DNA from 2 places in the Cronobacter muytjensii ATCC 51329 genome. Region 2 is predicted to be linked to the other one. Evidence: predicted binding sites of a transcription regulator. Region 2 holds the regulator's gene; the other holds the start of a gene.
What was found. The regulator PurR, encoded in region 2, represses purine synthesis genes. The targets are predictions, from matches to a motif close to CANGCAAACGTTTGCNTG.
Positions count from the first base shown of each region.

Region 1: the regulator PurR is predicted to act here: its motif matches at 4,299-4,316, upstream of purT (formate-dependent phosphoribosylglycinamide formyltransferase).

Region 1 covers NZ_CP012268.1:1,438,758-1,446,466, reverse strand. Annotated here, with positions in the region: gene exoX (exodeoxyribonuclease X) at 1-191, shown strand, start outside; gene ptrB (oligopeptidase B) at 188-2,251, opposite strand; gene AFK63_RS06705 (tellurite resistance TerB family protein) at 2,341-3,024, opposite strand; gene yebF (protein YebF) at 3,140-3,487, opposite strand; gene AFK63_RS21005 (hypothetical protein) at 3,510-3,728, shown strand; gene AFK63_RS06690 (YebG family protein) at 3,872-4,222, opposite strand; gene purT (formate-dependent phosphoribosylglycinamide formyltransferase) at 4,356-5,534, shown strand; gene AFK63_RS06680 (bifunctional 4-hydroxy-2-oxoglutarate aldolase/2-dehydro-3-deoxy-phosphogluconate aldolase) at 5,586-6,224, opposite strand; gene edd (phosphogluconate dehydratase) at 6,282-7,709, opposite strand, start outside.
Region 2 covers NZ_CP012268.1:2,057,317-2,065,025, reverse strand. Annotated here, with positions in the region: gene cfa (cyclopropane fatty acyl phospholipid synthase) at 1-48, opposite strand, end outside; gene punC (purine nucleoside transporter PunC) at 348-1,511, opposite strand; gene punR (DNA-binding transcriptional activator PunR) at 1,623-2,537, shown strand; gene purR (HTH-type transcriptional repressor PurR) at 2,556-3,581, opposite strand; gene cydH (cytochrome bd-I oxidase subunit CydH) at 3,874-3,963, shown strand; gene AFK63_RS09565 (MFS transporter) at 4,229-5,395, shown strand; gene AFK63_RS09560 (C40 family peptidase) at 5,459-6,286, opposite strand; gene AFK63_RS09555 (Grx4 family monothiol glutaredoxin) at 6,631-6,978, shown strand; gene rnt (ribonuclease T) at 7,045-7,709, opposite strand, start outside.

The DNA of each region.
Region 1 (7,709 bases), 620 kb from region 2:
CGGAGGAGATGGTCAATATCACCGGACGCCCGCAGCTTATCGTCACACTGCCGTTCGGCAAATACCGCGGCGAACCGGTGGCGGAGATCGCCGGGCGCGATCCGGGGTATTTGCGCTGGATGCTCAATAACGTCAAGCAACTCAACCCCGACCTGCGCCTGACGTTAAAGCACTACCTGGATAACGATTAATCCACAAGCGGGTCCGGCGGCAGCGTGCCCTGGGCCAGCCCAATCAGAAAGGCGTACTCCATCGCCACCCCTTCATACGATTTGAAGCGTCCCGACTTCCCGCCGTGCCCGGAATCCATATCGGTACAGAGCAGCAGCAGGTTATTGTCAGTTTTCAGCTCGCGCAGCTTCGCCACCCACTTTGCCGGCTCCCAGTACTGCACCTGTGAATCGTGCAGGCCGGTCGTCACCAGCAGGTGCGGGTAGCGCTGCGCGCTTACCTGGTCATAGGGGCTGTAACTTTTCATATAGTGATAAAAGGTTTCATCCGCCGGGTTGCCCCACTCTTCGAATTCGCCGGTGGTCAGAGGAATGGATTCATCAAGCATCGTGGTGACCACATCGACAAAGGGCACCTGGGCGATGACGCCGCGAAACAGCGCCGGGCGCTCGTTAATCGCCGTGCCCATCAACATGCCGCCCGCGCTGCCGCCCATGCCGAACAGATAATCCGGGTCGCCATAGCCCTGCGCCAGCAGCGCATCGCAGACGTCCAGATAATCATTGAAGGTGTTTTTCTTCTTGAGGAACTTTCCTTCTTCGTACCACTGCTGGCCAAGCTCGCCCCCGCCGCGCACATGGGCGATGGCGTAGACAAAACCCCTGTCCAGCAGGCTCAAGCGGCTGGCGCTGAAATCAGCGTCGATACAGGTGCCGTATGAGCCGTAGCCGTAAACCAGCAGCGGATTTTTTCCTTCGCGGAAATGGTCTTTGTGCCAGACCAGCGATACCGGCACCTCGACCCCGTCGCGCGCCGTGATCCACAGATGTTCGCTGCGGTAGTTGCTGGCGTCGAAGCCCGCCACTTCGGTCTGCTTAAGCACGCGGCGCTCGCCGGTTTCCATATTCAGCTCAAAGAGCGTGTCCGGCATGGTCATTGACGAGTAGCCATAACGCAGCTTGCAGGTTTCCGGCTCCGGGTTATAGGCGACCCACGTCACGTAGGCGGGGTCATCAAAAGCGATGCCGAGCGACTCATGGGTTTTGCGGTTGATTTGCCGCAGGCTGGTGAGGCCGCGCTGACGCTCCTCCACCACCAGCCAGTCGGCGAAGAGCGTAAACCCCTCCAGCATAATGTGCTCGCGCGCCGCAATGATCTCTTCCCAGCGCGCCTCATCGCGCACGCGGCTGCGGTACAAACCGAAGTTTTTCCCGGCGCGATTAGAGCGAATATAAAACATATGCTGAAAGTGATCGACGCTGTATTCGTGATCCTTTCGGCGCGGCAGAAAACTCAGCGGCGGCGCGTCAGGCAGGTCGGCGTTGACCAGCAGCACCTCCGTGGTGGTGGCGCTGCCGAGAAAAATCAGAATGAAATTTTGCGAGGTGGTCTTATAGAGGCTGACGTAGAAGGTCTCGTCTTTCTCTTCATACACCAGTTCGTCCTGGTCGGCGGCAGTATCGAGCGTGTGGCGCCAGATTTGATACGGCAGCAGCGTGACCGGGTGTTTGCGCACGTAATAGAGCGTGCGGGAGTCGTTCGCCCAGACGAAACTCGCCGAGACGTTCTCCAGCACTTCCGGGTACCACTGGCCGGTTTCAAGATTGCGAAAGCGCAGCCCGTACTGGCGGCGGGAAAGAAAATCCTCCGCCACCGCCATCACACGGTTATCCGGCGCGATATCCATCCCGCCCAGCGTGTAGAATTCGCTACGGGCGGCGCGTTTATTGCCGTCCAGCAGAACGTCCCACTCTTCCCATTCGCTGTGGATAACCGACTGGCGCTGATAGATGGCGTATTCGCAGCCGGTTTCATAGATCTGCCGGTAACGATAGCCATTTTTGACATAGGGCGCAGAGACGTCGCGCGGGGGAATACGGCTGACCATTTCAGAGAGCAGCCGTTCCTCCAGCGCGCTCTGGGTGGACATCACGCGGCGTCCGTAGTCATTTTCCTGGTGCAGATAATCCAGCACTTCCGGCTGCGAGCGCGTGTCGTCACGCAGCCAGTAGTAGTTATCAATGCGGGTGTCGCCATGCCGGGTCATGGCGTAAGGTATCGGTTTCGCTTTCGGTGGCATGTCGCTGTTCTTTTTGTTTAACACACTGTAAGGGTGGCAAAACCCGCGCGCGTTGCAAGCGAAACATGCCTGTTTATCGCATTATCTGCTTATCCCGGCAGCGCTTTTTTCTCCTGCTGGATGTCACGCTCGATCTCTTCGCGCACCTCCTGCGGGATTTTCAGGGCGTCGCCGAGCGCCTGCAAATAGCTGCGCTCCATAAAATGGTCAATATCAATGGCCGCACAGCTCAGGAAATAGAGTTCCAGCGCTTCTTCTTCATTTTTCACGTCGGCGGCAAGACGCATCGGGTCGAGCGGCTGGTTAATGGCCTGCTCCACCAATACACGCCCCTGTTCTTCAATGCCCGCGTCGCGCAGCTGACGTTCAATCGCCGCGCGCTCGCTGTCGTCGATATGGCCGTCGCTTTTGGCGGCGAATACCAGCGCGAGAATTAACCGCTCTGCGCGTCTGTCGATCGGCGTCTGCTGCTGACCATATTGCGGCTCATCCTGATGCGCCGCGCGGATTTTATCTTTGTACTTGTTCCACAGTACCGTGCCGGCAACCGCCCCGCCGCCGACCAGCAGCGCGCCGCCGCCATATTTCGCCAGCAGCTTGCGCGATGATTTACTCGCGACCAGCAGCCCGGCCAGGCCGCCCAGCGCGCCGGGAGAGAGAAGTTTATTTAACCCCTTTGAGCGCAGCGCGTCCTGAATCCCTGACGCGCCGGATGATGACCCTGCGCCGCTTTGCCCCAGCATTGACTGAAGCTGTGTTAACCAGTTGCCCATAATGTTCCTCTGCGCGGATTAGTGATAACCCAAGCGTAAGCGAGTGGACGTCAAGATGTGTCGGGAACCGCAAGGAAGGGAAAAGACGCGGCCCGAGATGGCGGGCCGCCGGGGCTCAGTGCTGGTAGTGCGCCTGGCCTGCCGCACAATCAACCCTCACCTGATAATGGATGTCGGTGTTTTTCCCGCGCACGGTGAGCGGCACTGACCATTTGTCATCTTTACCGGTTATCTCTTTGCTGTTGATCCAGGCGACCGGATCGGCCTGGCCCAGCGTTTTCTGATCGTCGGCCCATTTGACAATGCGGTTTTGCAGATAGTCGCGCTTCACGCTCGCGGCGATGCCTTCCGCCGTCATGCCCTCGCATTTCGGGAATGGAACCTGACGCGGATCGTCTGCGCGCGCCGTGCTCACGGCGGCGAGTAAGGCTAAGGAAATCAGGGCTCCTGCTGTTTTTTTCATCGTGCTTCTCCGAAGACGGGTGATGAAAAAAGTCTGGTACAAAAACAGCGAAGCGCAAGCAGCCCACAAAAAAGGAAGGGATAAAAAAAAGCGCTATGAGCGCGGGCGACAGGCGACAGGCGACAGGCGACAGGCGACAGGCGACAGGCGACAGGCGACAGGCGACAGGCGACAGGCGACAGGCGACAGGCGACAGGCGACAGGCGACAGGCGACAGGCGACAGGCGACAGGCAGGAATGATGACCCGTGCGCCTGTTTTAAGCGATACCTGTTTTCAGCGTGCCCCCGCCTTCAGCAAATGCGCAGCATCAGGCGCGAAGACCCGACGTACAAAAACCGCACCGCTACCTCTGAGACAGGCCGCGGCGCAGCGGAGGGGCGAATCAGGCCGCTTTGGTGCGTTTACGCGCGCTGTGCAGCGCGACAGCGCCCTCGTCAGCTTCAGCTGCGTCTTCCTGAGGAGACTGTACCGCGTCGTTGGTTTGCTCGCTCGTTTCCTGCGGCAGACGCCCGGTGCGCACGATAGTGTTAAGGTTGTCTTTCTGTTCCGCCATCCACAGCGCCAGCTGTTCAACCTGACCTTCCGCAAAACCGACAGGCGCCTGCTCCAGCCAGCCTTCCAGGGCTTCGGCTAAATCGAGCATTTTGTCCCAGGCGTCGGCTTCCTTTTTACTGGCAAATGACATTTTTTCCACACCCTCACGGATTACGACGTATTTAATTTCTACCGCCATGATGCAACTCCCGTTACTGTATTTATATACAGTATAACGCCGTCAGGCACGAAAAGCAAACGGGCGCGCGCTGCGCAAAGCAAACGTTTTCGTATATACTGCCGCCAGAATTTCACACAGCAGGAAATCAGCTATGGCTATGTTAGGAACCGCTCTGCGCCCGTCAGCAACCCGCGTGATGCTGCTCGGTTCAGGGGAACTGGGAAAAGAAGTCGCGATTGAGTGCCAGCGTCTTGGTATCGAAGTGATCGCCGTTGACCGCTATGCCGATGCGCCTGCCATGCAGGTGGCGCACCGCAGTCACGTTATTAATATGCTCGACGGCGCGGCGCTGAAGAATCTGGTGGCGCAGGAGATGCCGGATTTTATCGTGCCGGAGATAGAAGCCATCGCCACCGACGCGCTCGTCGAGCTTGAAGAGCAGGGTCAGCGCGTGGTGCCGACCGCGCGCGCCGCGCGTCTGACCATGAACCGTGAAGGCATTCGTCGGCTCGCTGCGGAAGAGCTCGGGCTGCCGACGTCCGCCTATCGCTTCGCCGACAACGAGGCGCAGTTTCGCGAGGCCGTCTCGCAGATTGGCCTGCCCTGCATCGTCAAACCGGTGATGAGCTCCTCCGGCAAAGGCCAGAGCGTTATCCGCAGCGCCGATGCGCTGGATGCCGCCTGGCAGTACGCCCAGCAGGGCGGACGCGCCGGCGCGGGCAAAGTCATCGTCGAAGGCGTGGTGAAATTCGATTTCGAAATCACTCTGCTGACCGTTAGCGCCGCAGACGGCGTGCATTTCTGCGCGCCGATCGGCCATCGCCAGGAAGATGGTGACTACCGCGAATCCTGGCAGCCGCAGCAGATGAGTGATGTGGCGCTGGCGCGCGCGCAAGAGATTGCGCAGAAGGTGGTGCAGGCGCTCGGCGGCTATGGTCTTTTCGGCGTGGAGCTGTTTGTCTGCGGCGACGAGGTGGTGTTCAGCGAAGTGTCGCCGCGCCCGCACGATACCGGCATGGTGACGCTAATCTCTCAGGATCTCTCCGAGTTCGCGCTGCATGTGCGCGCGTTCCTCGGCCTGCCGGTGGGCAGCATTCGCCAGTATGGCCCCGCGGCCTCGGCGGTGATCCTGCCGACGCTCAAGAGTGACGACGTAAAATTTGGCGCGCTGTCCGGCGCGCTCGGCGCGGGGTTGCAGCTGCGTCTGTTCGGGAAGCCGGAAATTGATGGCACTCGCCGTCTCGGCGTGGCGCTCGCTACCGGCGAGACGATTGACGACGCCGTCGCGCGCGCCAACGCTTCTGCCGCGAGTGTGGCGGTTAAAGGCTAAAAAAAACGCGCCGCCTTCTCAGGCGGCGCGTTTGTATCACATGGCGCAATATTACTGCGCGCCTTCCACCGCTTCGCGAGCCAGTTTCGTGATGCGATCCCAGTCGCCCGCTTCCATCGCGTCCGCCGGCACCAGCCAGGAGCCGCCGATGCACAGCACGCTTTTCAGCGCCAGGTAGTCGCGGTAGTTCGCCGGAGAGATGCCGCCGGTCGGGCAGAAACGCACCTGGGAGAACGGACCTGCGATAGCCTGCAGCGCTTTGGTGCCGCCGTTCGCTTCCGCCGGGAAGAATTTGAACTCTTTCAGGCCGTAATCCATGCCCAGCATCAACTCGGACACGGTGCTGATGCCCGGGATCAGCGGGATAGCGCCTTCGGTCGCGGCTTTCAGCAGCGGCTCGGTAAGGCCAGGGCTGATGGCGAACTGCGCGCCGGCTTCGGTCACTTCTTTCAACTGCTGCGCGTTGAGCACGGTGCCCGCGCCGACGATGGCCTCCGGCACGTCTTTGGCGATAGCGCGGATAGCGTCCATCGCGCACGGGGTGCGCAGGGTCACTTCCAGTACGCGTACGCCGCCTGCCAGTAGCGCCTTCGCCATCGGGACCGCATGCTCCAGCTTGTTAATCACAATCACCGGCACGACCGGACCGCTTTTCAGGATCTGCTCGGCACTCGTTTTCCAGTTTTTCATCTGTGGATCTCTCCCGCCATTTTTAAAAAGTGAGGTGCGCGCCTGCGCACCTGATAGTCAGAAATCGATGCAGGTCGCGCCCTGCTCCGCCCCGGACAGCTTTTCACGCAGCGCGCCGAACAGCTCGCGCCCCGTTCCCACGCGCTGGGCGCTGAGATCCGGGTGGTACGGCTCGCGGCGCGCCAGCTCGGCGTCATCCACCAGCAGCGTCAGTTCGCCAGTCTGGCCATTCACGCGGATAATATCGCCGTCGCGCACTTTCGCGAGCAGGCCGCCGTCGTAAGCTTCAGGCGTCACATGGATGGCCGAAGGCACTTTCCCCGACGCGCCGGAAAGGCGACCGTCCGTGACCAATGCAATTTTGAAACAGCGGTCCAATAATACACCAAGCGGCGGCATAAGTTTATGTAATTCTGGCATACCGTTCGCTTTTGGCCCCTGATGTCTTACTACCACGACACAGTCGCGATCCAGCAGCCCGGCTTCAAAGGCAGGCATAACGTCATGCTGGCTCTCGAACACCACGGCAGGCGCTTCCACCACCTGGTTTTCCGCTGGTACGGCGGAGGTTTTCATGACCGCACGGCCCAGATTGCCGCTCAGCACTTTGGTGCCGCCATGCACTGAAAACGGCTTGTCGATGGTGGCGATAATGGCGTTATCGAGCGAGGCTTGCGCCCCGTCGCGCCAGGCGAGTTCGCCGTTGTCGAGCCACGGCTCCTGGGTGTAACGCGCAAGCCCAAAGCCCGCCACGGTATTGACATCCTCATGCAGCAGGCCGCCTTTCAGCAGCTCGCGCATCAGCACCGGCACGCCGCCTGCGGCCTGGAAGTGGTTGATATCCGCCGGGCCATTCGGGTAAAGACGCGCCAGCAGCGGCACCGCCTCGGAGAGCTCCGAGAAGTCGTCCCAGTTGATGATGATGCCCGCCGCGCGCGCCATCGCCACCAGATGCATGGTGTGGTTCGTGGAACCGCCGGTCGCGAGCAGCGCCACAATGCCGTTCACCACCACTTTTTCATCCACCAGTTTGCCAAGCGGCATCCACGCGTTGCCATTGCCGGTAAGACGCGTTACCTGACGCGCGGCGGCGGCGGTGAGCGCCCGGCGCAGCGGCGCGTCCGGGTGCACAAACGAGGAGCCCGGCAGCTGCATCCCCATAAATTCAATCACCATCTGGTTGGTGTTGGCGGTGCCGTAGAAGGTACAGGTGCCCGGTTCATGATAAGAGGCCGCCTCGGATTCCAGCAGCGCCGTGCGATCCACTTTGCCTTCAGCGTAAAGCTGGCGGATGCGCACTTTTTCTTTATTCGGCAGCCCGCTCGACATGGGGCCGGACGGAATAAATACGGCGGGCAGATGCCCGAACGACAGCGCCGCCATCACCAGCCCCGGCACGATTTTGTCGCATACGCCGAGATAGAGCGCGCCGTCGAACATATTATGCGAAAGCCCCACCGCCGCCGACATGGCGATGACTTCACG
Region 2 (7,709 bases):
CCAGTGGTTATCCGGTATGTTGACTTCTTCCAGACACGATGAACTCATAGCTTCTCCATCACTGATGTGACCAGAACCTTAAAACAGCGTAGTCGCAATTTTCGGTATGTGAGAAATATCACGGAAAGGTCCGCGAGCCTGATATCCGACGTAGAACAGAGGAAGGGAGATGCCCCTTGCCAGAATAGTCATTCCAGAAAAAACGGGAGCCAGCGGCTCCCGTTACTACATAATATTTATGGTATTTATCGTAGAGCCGCGAATCAGTATAGGCCTCGCATTACGATGATTCAACCATTGACAGTTAGCACGCTAATAACAAAAACGTCATATTATCGCCCGCCTGATTACCGCACGCTGACCTGACGCCCGCGAAGCCGCCAGCCAAGACCCGCCAGCAAGACTGTCGCCAGCATCACGCTGGTGGTGGAAAGCAGCGGTGTTGCGACCAGCCACGAAACCACCAGACTCGCCACAAAGCACAGCCCCAATTGCAAAGTATTCTGCAGCGCGGCGGCGCGTCCGGTCGCCTGCGGGAAGGGCAGCAGCGCGGCGGCCACGACAATAGGGTAAATCGCGCCGTTCGCCATCGCCATCAGGCAGAAGGGAATAAGCAGCGTCGTCAGCGTCACCGCATCGCTTAAGCCTACAAGCCAGGTGGCGATCACGCTTAGCGCATAGCCCACCAGCAGCCACGGCAGCAGCTTCTCGCCGTGCCATTTTTGCAGCGCGCTGCGACAGCCGTAGCCGCCGATAAGAAAGGCGATAGTCTGCGGTACATAGCTTAAGCCTATCACCGCCGGGCTGTAGCCCATCGCGTGCAGGATAAACGGCGAACCGGTCAGCCAGGCGAAAAAGCTGGCGGAGCAGGCGGCGTAGATCAGCACATTGCCGCTATAGGCGGGCGAGCGCAGCAGCATGGCGAAGCTCAGCGGCTCGCCGTCGTGGTTGCCTTGCGGCGCGCCTGCGGGCAGACGCAGCGCCGGGATCATCAGCAGCAGCGTAATGGCGAACAGTACCACGAAAATCGCCTGCCAGTCGAAATGGTTCAGGATCCAGCTGCCAAGCAGCGGCGCCAGTGCCGGGGAGAGCCCCACCAGCGGCATAATGGTGGCGAAAATACGCCGCGCCTGCTGGGCCGGGTAGCGGTCCGTCACCAACGCCTGCCAGCTTACCGCAGCCGCACAAACGCCGACTGCCTGAATAAAGCGCAGCGCCAGCAGCGCGCCTGCGCTCTCTACCCAGACGGTGCCAAGGCAGCCTGTCGCGAAAATCCCGAGCCCCGCCAGCAAGACCGGGCGACGGCCGAAACGGTCAGAGAGCGGCCCCCAGGCTAGCTGCGCGAGCGCAAAGCCCGCGAGGAACAGACTCAGGGAGGCGCTGATAGCGGACGGCGCTGTATGGAGATCCGCTTCAATTGCCGCGAACGCCGGCAGATACATATCGGTGGCGAGAAACCCGAGCACGCTCAGCCCGGCCAGCCAGCAAAGAAAGCCTTTTGTAGGTCGCATAATTTTTGCTCACTTCGTAATACGCGAAAGAGCCCGGAGTGTACGGAGTGCAAACCGGCTTGTGAAACGTTAATATTTGCCGTTTCCATTCAAAATTTTTGCAGGCAGAAAATGTGGTCTGAGTATTCACTCGAAGTGGTAGACGCGGTGGCGCGCAACGGCAGCTTCAGCGCGGCGGCGGCGGAACTCCATCGCGTGCCTTCTGCCGTCAGCTATACCGTGCGCCAGCTTGAAGAGTGGCTGGCGGTCTCTTTGTTTGAACGTCGCCATCGTGACGTGGTGCTGACGCCCGCTGGCGCCTGGTTTCTGCGGGAAGGGCGTTCTGTTATCAAAAAAATGATGATCACCCGTCAGCAGTGCCAGCAGATTGCTAACGGCTGGCGCGGGCAGCTCTCCATCGCGGTCGATAATATCGTGCGCCCCGAACGCACGCGTCGGCTGGTGCTTGATTTCTACCGCCACTTTTCCGATGTCGAATTGCTGGTGTCGCAGGAGGTGTTTAACGGCGTCTGGGACGCGCTGGCGGACGGACGCGTGGAAGTCGCCATCGGCGCCACCCAGGCGGTGCCGGTGGGCGGCGGGCGCTTCGCGTTTCGTGATATGGGCATGTTGAGCTGGCGCTGCGTGGTGGCGAGCCATCATCCGCTGGCGCAGCACGCGGGCGCGCTCAGCGATGACAGTCTGCGCGATTACCCGTCGCTGGTGCTGGAAGACACCTCGCGCTCGCTGCCCAAACGCATCACCTGGCTGCTTGATAACCAGCATCGCGTGGTGGTGCCGGACTGGCACTGCGCCGCCGACGCGCTGAGCGAGGGACTGTGTATCGGCATGGTGCCGACGCATTTCGCAAAACCCTGGCTGGACCGCGGCCAGTGGCGGGCGTTGACGCTGGAAAACCCGTTCCCGGACGCCGCCTGCTGCCTGACGTGGCGGCAAAGTGACGCCTCGCCCGCGCTGCGCTGGCTGCTGGATTACCTGGGGGACAGTGAAACGCTGAACAAGGAGTGGCTGCGGGAGCCAGACTGAGCGGGCTCCCGGCAGGGATTAACGGCGATAGTCGCGGAACGGACCGTCCGCCACCGAGCGGCGTTCGATAAGGCGCGGGTGCACCTCGATAGTCTGGGACTCTTCGCGTTTATTAATGATGCGATCAAGCAGCATATTAAACGCGGTCTGACCCAGCGTTTCCTTCGGTTGATGGATGGTGGTCAGCGCCGGGCTGAAAAAGCGGGCGTTGCGCACGTTATCGTAGCCGATGATGGAAATATCCTGCGGCACGCGCAGGCCCATCTCGTCGGCGGCGCAAATCGCGCCCATCGCCATGATATCGCCGCCGCAGAACACAGCGGTAGGACGCTGCGGCTGGGAGAGGATCTGCTGCATCGCGCGATAGCCCGATTCCGGCTCGAAATCGCCCTGCACAATCCAGTTTTCCGGCACTTTAATCATCGCTTCTTCCAGCGCCTTCATAAAGCCGGAGAAACGCCCGACGCCGGTATTACGCTCAAGCTGGCCGGGAATCACCCCGATATCGCGATGGCCGCGCTCAATGAGATAGCGCCCCGCGAGGTATCCGCCCTGGAAGGCGTTATCGATAACCGAGTCGGTGAAATCCGCTCTGGCTTCACCCCAGTCCATCACGACCATCGGGATATGACGGTACTCCTCGAGCGTGGCGAGCAGCGGCTCGGGGTATTCCGAGCACATCACCAGCAGGCCATCGACGCGCTTTTGCGCCATCATTGACAGATAAGCGCGCTGCTTTTCCAGATTGTTATGGGCGTTGCCGAGGATCAGCGTATAGCCTTTCGCGAAGCAGCTGTTCTCAACGGCTTCGATGATTTCCGCAAAATAGGGCGCTTCGCTGCTGGTGGAGAGCAGGCCGATGGATTTGGTGTGGTTCACCTTCAGGCTGCGCGCCACGGCGCTCGGCGAATAATGTAATTCTTTAATTGCCGCCCACACCGCGTTGCGCGTCTCTTCCGCCACAAAACGGGTTTTGTTAATTACATGTGAGACTGTTGTAGTAGAAACGTTTGCTCGCTTCGCGACGTCTTTAATTGTTGCCATTAATCATCACTCCAGACCCCTCGCTGAGCCCTGTAAAATCACGGGTTAATCGTTTGCCTGTACACACCCCTGTGTGCCACGAGGGGACGTGCGGCATGCCGGGAAACGCGACATTTATCGTGAGGAGGGGTCGATGGCCGGTACCGAATAAAGTAGCGACGAATTTTGGCTTATCTTTATCGAAAGGGGAAGAGGGAAAACGCATATCTGGTTAAATGTCGCAGGATTTTTCGGCGCGTTTATGCAAAAATGCGCTCTACCTGTTTTTTATGGGGTCTTTAAGGAGAAAACCATGAGTACCGATCTGAAATTTTCGCTGGTCACCACTTTTATTGTACTGGGTTTAATTGTGGCGGGCGCGTTTACCGCCATTCTGCATTAAGGGTGTCGCGGGGGAGCGCGCCTGTTCTCCCGTCTTCTTTTTACAATTCCTGCGTTTAACCCGTTTTCTTTCGTTACCGCCTTTCTTTTTCACCTTATTCCCTTATGATTCGCTGATAACACTATTTGCGAGTTCATTAACACCTTCGCAATAATATTTTGCTGTTTTTGTTACTTATCTTTTCGACCTGAAAATGCCATTCTTCCTGCATCCTGCTGTAACGCCGTGAATTCCCGGCGCTGTTGTACAATTTCTGGAGCAATTAATGAAAGTCAATTTCCCTTTACTGGCACTGGCCATTGGTGCTTTTGGCATTGGCACGACCGAGTTTTCCCCGATGGGGCTGCTGCCGGTGATCGCCCACGGCGTTAACGTCTCGATCCCCGCAGCCGGTATGCTGATTAGCGCCTACGCGGTTGGGGTCATGGTCGGCGCGCCGCTGATGACGCTACTGCTGTCGCATCGCGCCCGGCGCAGCGCCCTGATTTTCCTGATGGCGATTTTCACGGCAGGCAATGTGCTGTCGGCGCTGGCGCCGGATTACATGACGCTGATGGCCTCGCGTATTCTCACCAGCCTCAACCACGGCGCGTTCTTTGGGCTTGGCTCCGTGGTGGCCGCAAGCGTGGTGCCTAAGCATAAGCAGGCGAGCGCCGTCGCGACGATGTTTATGGGGCTTACCATCGCCAATATCGGCGGGGTGCCTGCGGCGACCTGGCTTGGCGAAACCATCGGCTGGCGCATGTCGTTCCTCGCCACGGCAGGGCTGGGTCTGATAGCGATGGCGAGCCTCTGGTTCTCACTGCCGAAAGGCGGCAGCGGCGAGCGCCCGGATGTGAAAAGCGAACTGGCGGTGCTGATGCGCCCGCAGGTGGTGAGCGCGTTGCTGACCACAGTGCTCGGCGCGGGCGCGATGTTCACGCTCTATACCTATATCGCCCCGGTGCTGCATCATATTACTGACGCCACTCCGGCGTTTGTTACCGCGATGCTGGTACTGATTGGCGTTGGTTTTTCCATTGGCAACTATCTCGGCGGCCGTCTGGCGGACCGCTCGGTAAGCGCCACGCTGAAGGGCTTTCTGCTGCTGCTTATCGTCATCATGGCGGCTATTCCGTGGCTTGCGAAAACCGAGATCGGCGCGGCGGTCAGCATGGTGGTGTGGGGCGCGGCGACGTTCGCAGTGGTGCCGCCGCTGCAGATGCGCGTGATGCGCGTCGCCAGCGAAGCGCCTGGCCTGTCGTCATCGGTGAATATCGGCGCGTTTAACCTCGGCAACGCGCTTGGCGCGGCGGCGGGCGGCGCGGTTATCCATGCGGGCTTCGGCTACAGCGTGGTGCCGGTCATGGGCGCGCTGATTGCCGCCCTCGGTCTGCTGCTGGTGGTGCTCTCAGGACGTCGCGAAACGCAAACGGCCTGTCGCGCGGAATAAAGCGTATAACGAAAAAAACGGAGAAGGGCGACCTTCTCCGTTTTTTTGATAGCGAGCGCCGATTTAACGGATCGTGCGCGGTGTCATGACCCGGCGCGCGCCGACATAGTGGCGCTGCCAGTAATCTTCGCTGAGCGAGGTTATCTGAATTTCCTGTCCGCTACGCGGCGACTGGATAAACTTGCCGTTGCCGACATAGACGCCGACGTGATCGGCGGTGCCGCGACCCTGGGTGCGGAAGAAAACCAGATCGCCACTTTCCAGCTCGCCACGATTTACCGGTGCGGCATCGCGCAGGTGATACATTTCATTGGCGGTGCGCGGAATGCGGAATTTCACCAAATCCTTATACGCATACCAGACCAGGCCGCTGCAGTCGAAACCGGTACGCGGCGAAGTGCCGCCCCAGTGATACGGTTTGCCGATCTGGTTCATCAGCTTGTTCATGGCGGTGGTCTGGGCTTTTTTCACGCGCGCTTTATGGGCGTCCGCGATAGTCAGCGGCCCGTTAACGCATTGGGTTTTGCGGTTTTTACGGGTTTTTGAACAGGTTTGCGCGGTCAGACGGTGGCTGGCCTGTTTAACGGAATTACCGGAAGCGCGACGGGAAGCGGTTTTACTGACAGTGGATGAGGTCTTGCTGGTGCGTTTGGCGGAGGTGGTTCGCTTCTCGCTGGCAGTTTTCGCGGTTTTGGTTTTGGTTGCGTTTTTGCTTTTACTGGCGGTCTGACGGGTTTTTGTGCTGGTTTTCTTTTTCACCGTACTGGCGTGCGCTTTTTGCACCTTCGAGGCGCGCGTCTGCTCCGACGCCTGCGCGAAAGGCGCAAAAGCCAGTGATGAAGTCATTAACAAAGCACAGAGCGTGAGAGCAATTTTTGTTTTGCGCGCCACTGAGCATTCCCCTGCATAAAGCCGGCAATCATGCCAACGGATGAAATTTAAGAGCTTGCTGATTCTAATCTAAAAAAATGTCCAAAGTTAAGCAGCAAATTCTCTTCGACATGCAGTTTCGTTAACCGGCGCAATATTTTCGCCGCTTGCCGCTGCGTCGGCGCGCATTTTAGCGCGCCTCCTCAGAGGAGAATATCGGCAGCGGTAAGAAAAGTGTTATTATTTGCGTCTCTTTCACCACGGCACGGCGCCGGGCTTAAGCGCAAGATTATGCATTTTCGAGACGCTCCGGAGCCGCTACAATGTAAAGCTAACGCCGTAATGACGCTTGAGGAAGTAAGACAATGAGCACTACGCTTGAAAAAATTCAACGCCAGATCGCTGAAAACCCTATTCTGCTGTACATGAAAGGCTCTCCGAAGCTGCCAAGCTGCGGCTTTTCCGCGCAAGCGGTTCAGGCGCTGTCCGCCTGTGGCGAGCGTTTTGCGTATGTCGATATTCTGCAAAACCCGGATATCCGCGCTGAGTTGCCGAAATACGCTAACTGGCCGACCTTCCCGCAACTGTGGGTAGATGGCGAACTGGTCGGCGGTTGTGACATCGTGATTGAAATGTATCAGCGCGGCGAACTGCAGCAGCTGATTAAAGAAACCGCGGCGAAGCACAATCCGCAAGCCCCGGCTGCCGAATAACGACATCACACCATGTACAATAAAAAAGCGGCCTTGGTGGCCGCTTTTTTTTACGTTGCGTGAAGCTTATTCGCCGTCGGCAGGCGGCATGTTATCAGCGTCCGCCACGGGCAGCGGCCAGCCGCCGAGGCGTTTCCAGCGGTTCACGATTTCACAAAACAGCAGGGCGGTCTGCTCGGTATCGTAGAGCGCGGAGTGCGCCTGGGTGCTGTCAAACGCCATGCCTGCCGCGATGCAGGCCTTGGCGAGCACGGTCTGACCCAGCGCCAGACCGCTTAACGCTGCGGTGTCGAAGGTGACGAACGGGTGAAACGGGTTGCGTTTGAACGACGCGCGCTCCGCCGCCGCCATCATAAAGCCGTGATCGAACGTGGCGTTATGGGCCACCATAATCGCCCGGTTACAGTTGCTCTCTTTCATGCCCTTGCGCACCATTTTGAAGATGGCGTGTAGCGCGTCATATTCGCTGACGGCGCCGCGCAGCGGGTTATGCGGATCGATACCGTTAAATGCCAGCGCTTCCGGCTGGAGAATCGCGCCTTCGAAGGGCTCAACGTGAAAGTGCAGCGTTTCATCGGGGGTAAGCCAGCCATCGGCATCCATTTTCAGGGTGATGGCGGCAATTTCCAGCAGCGCATCGGTTTTCGCGTTAAAACCGGCGGTTTCCACATCGATGACAACAGGGTAAAAGCCACGAAAACGGTCGGCCAGACCGGTCAGTTGAGCGTTAT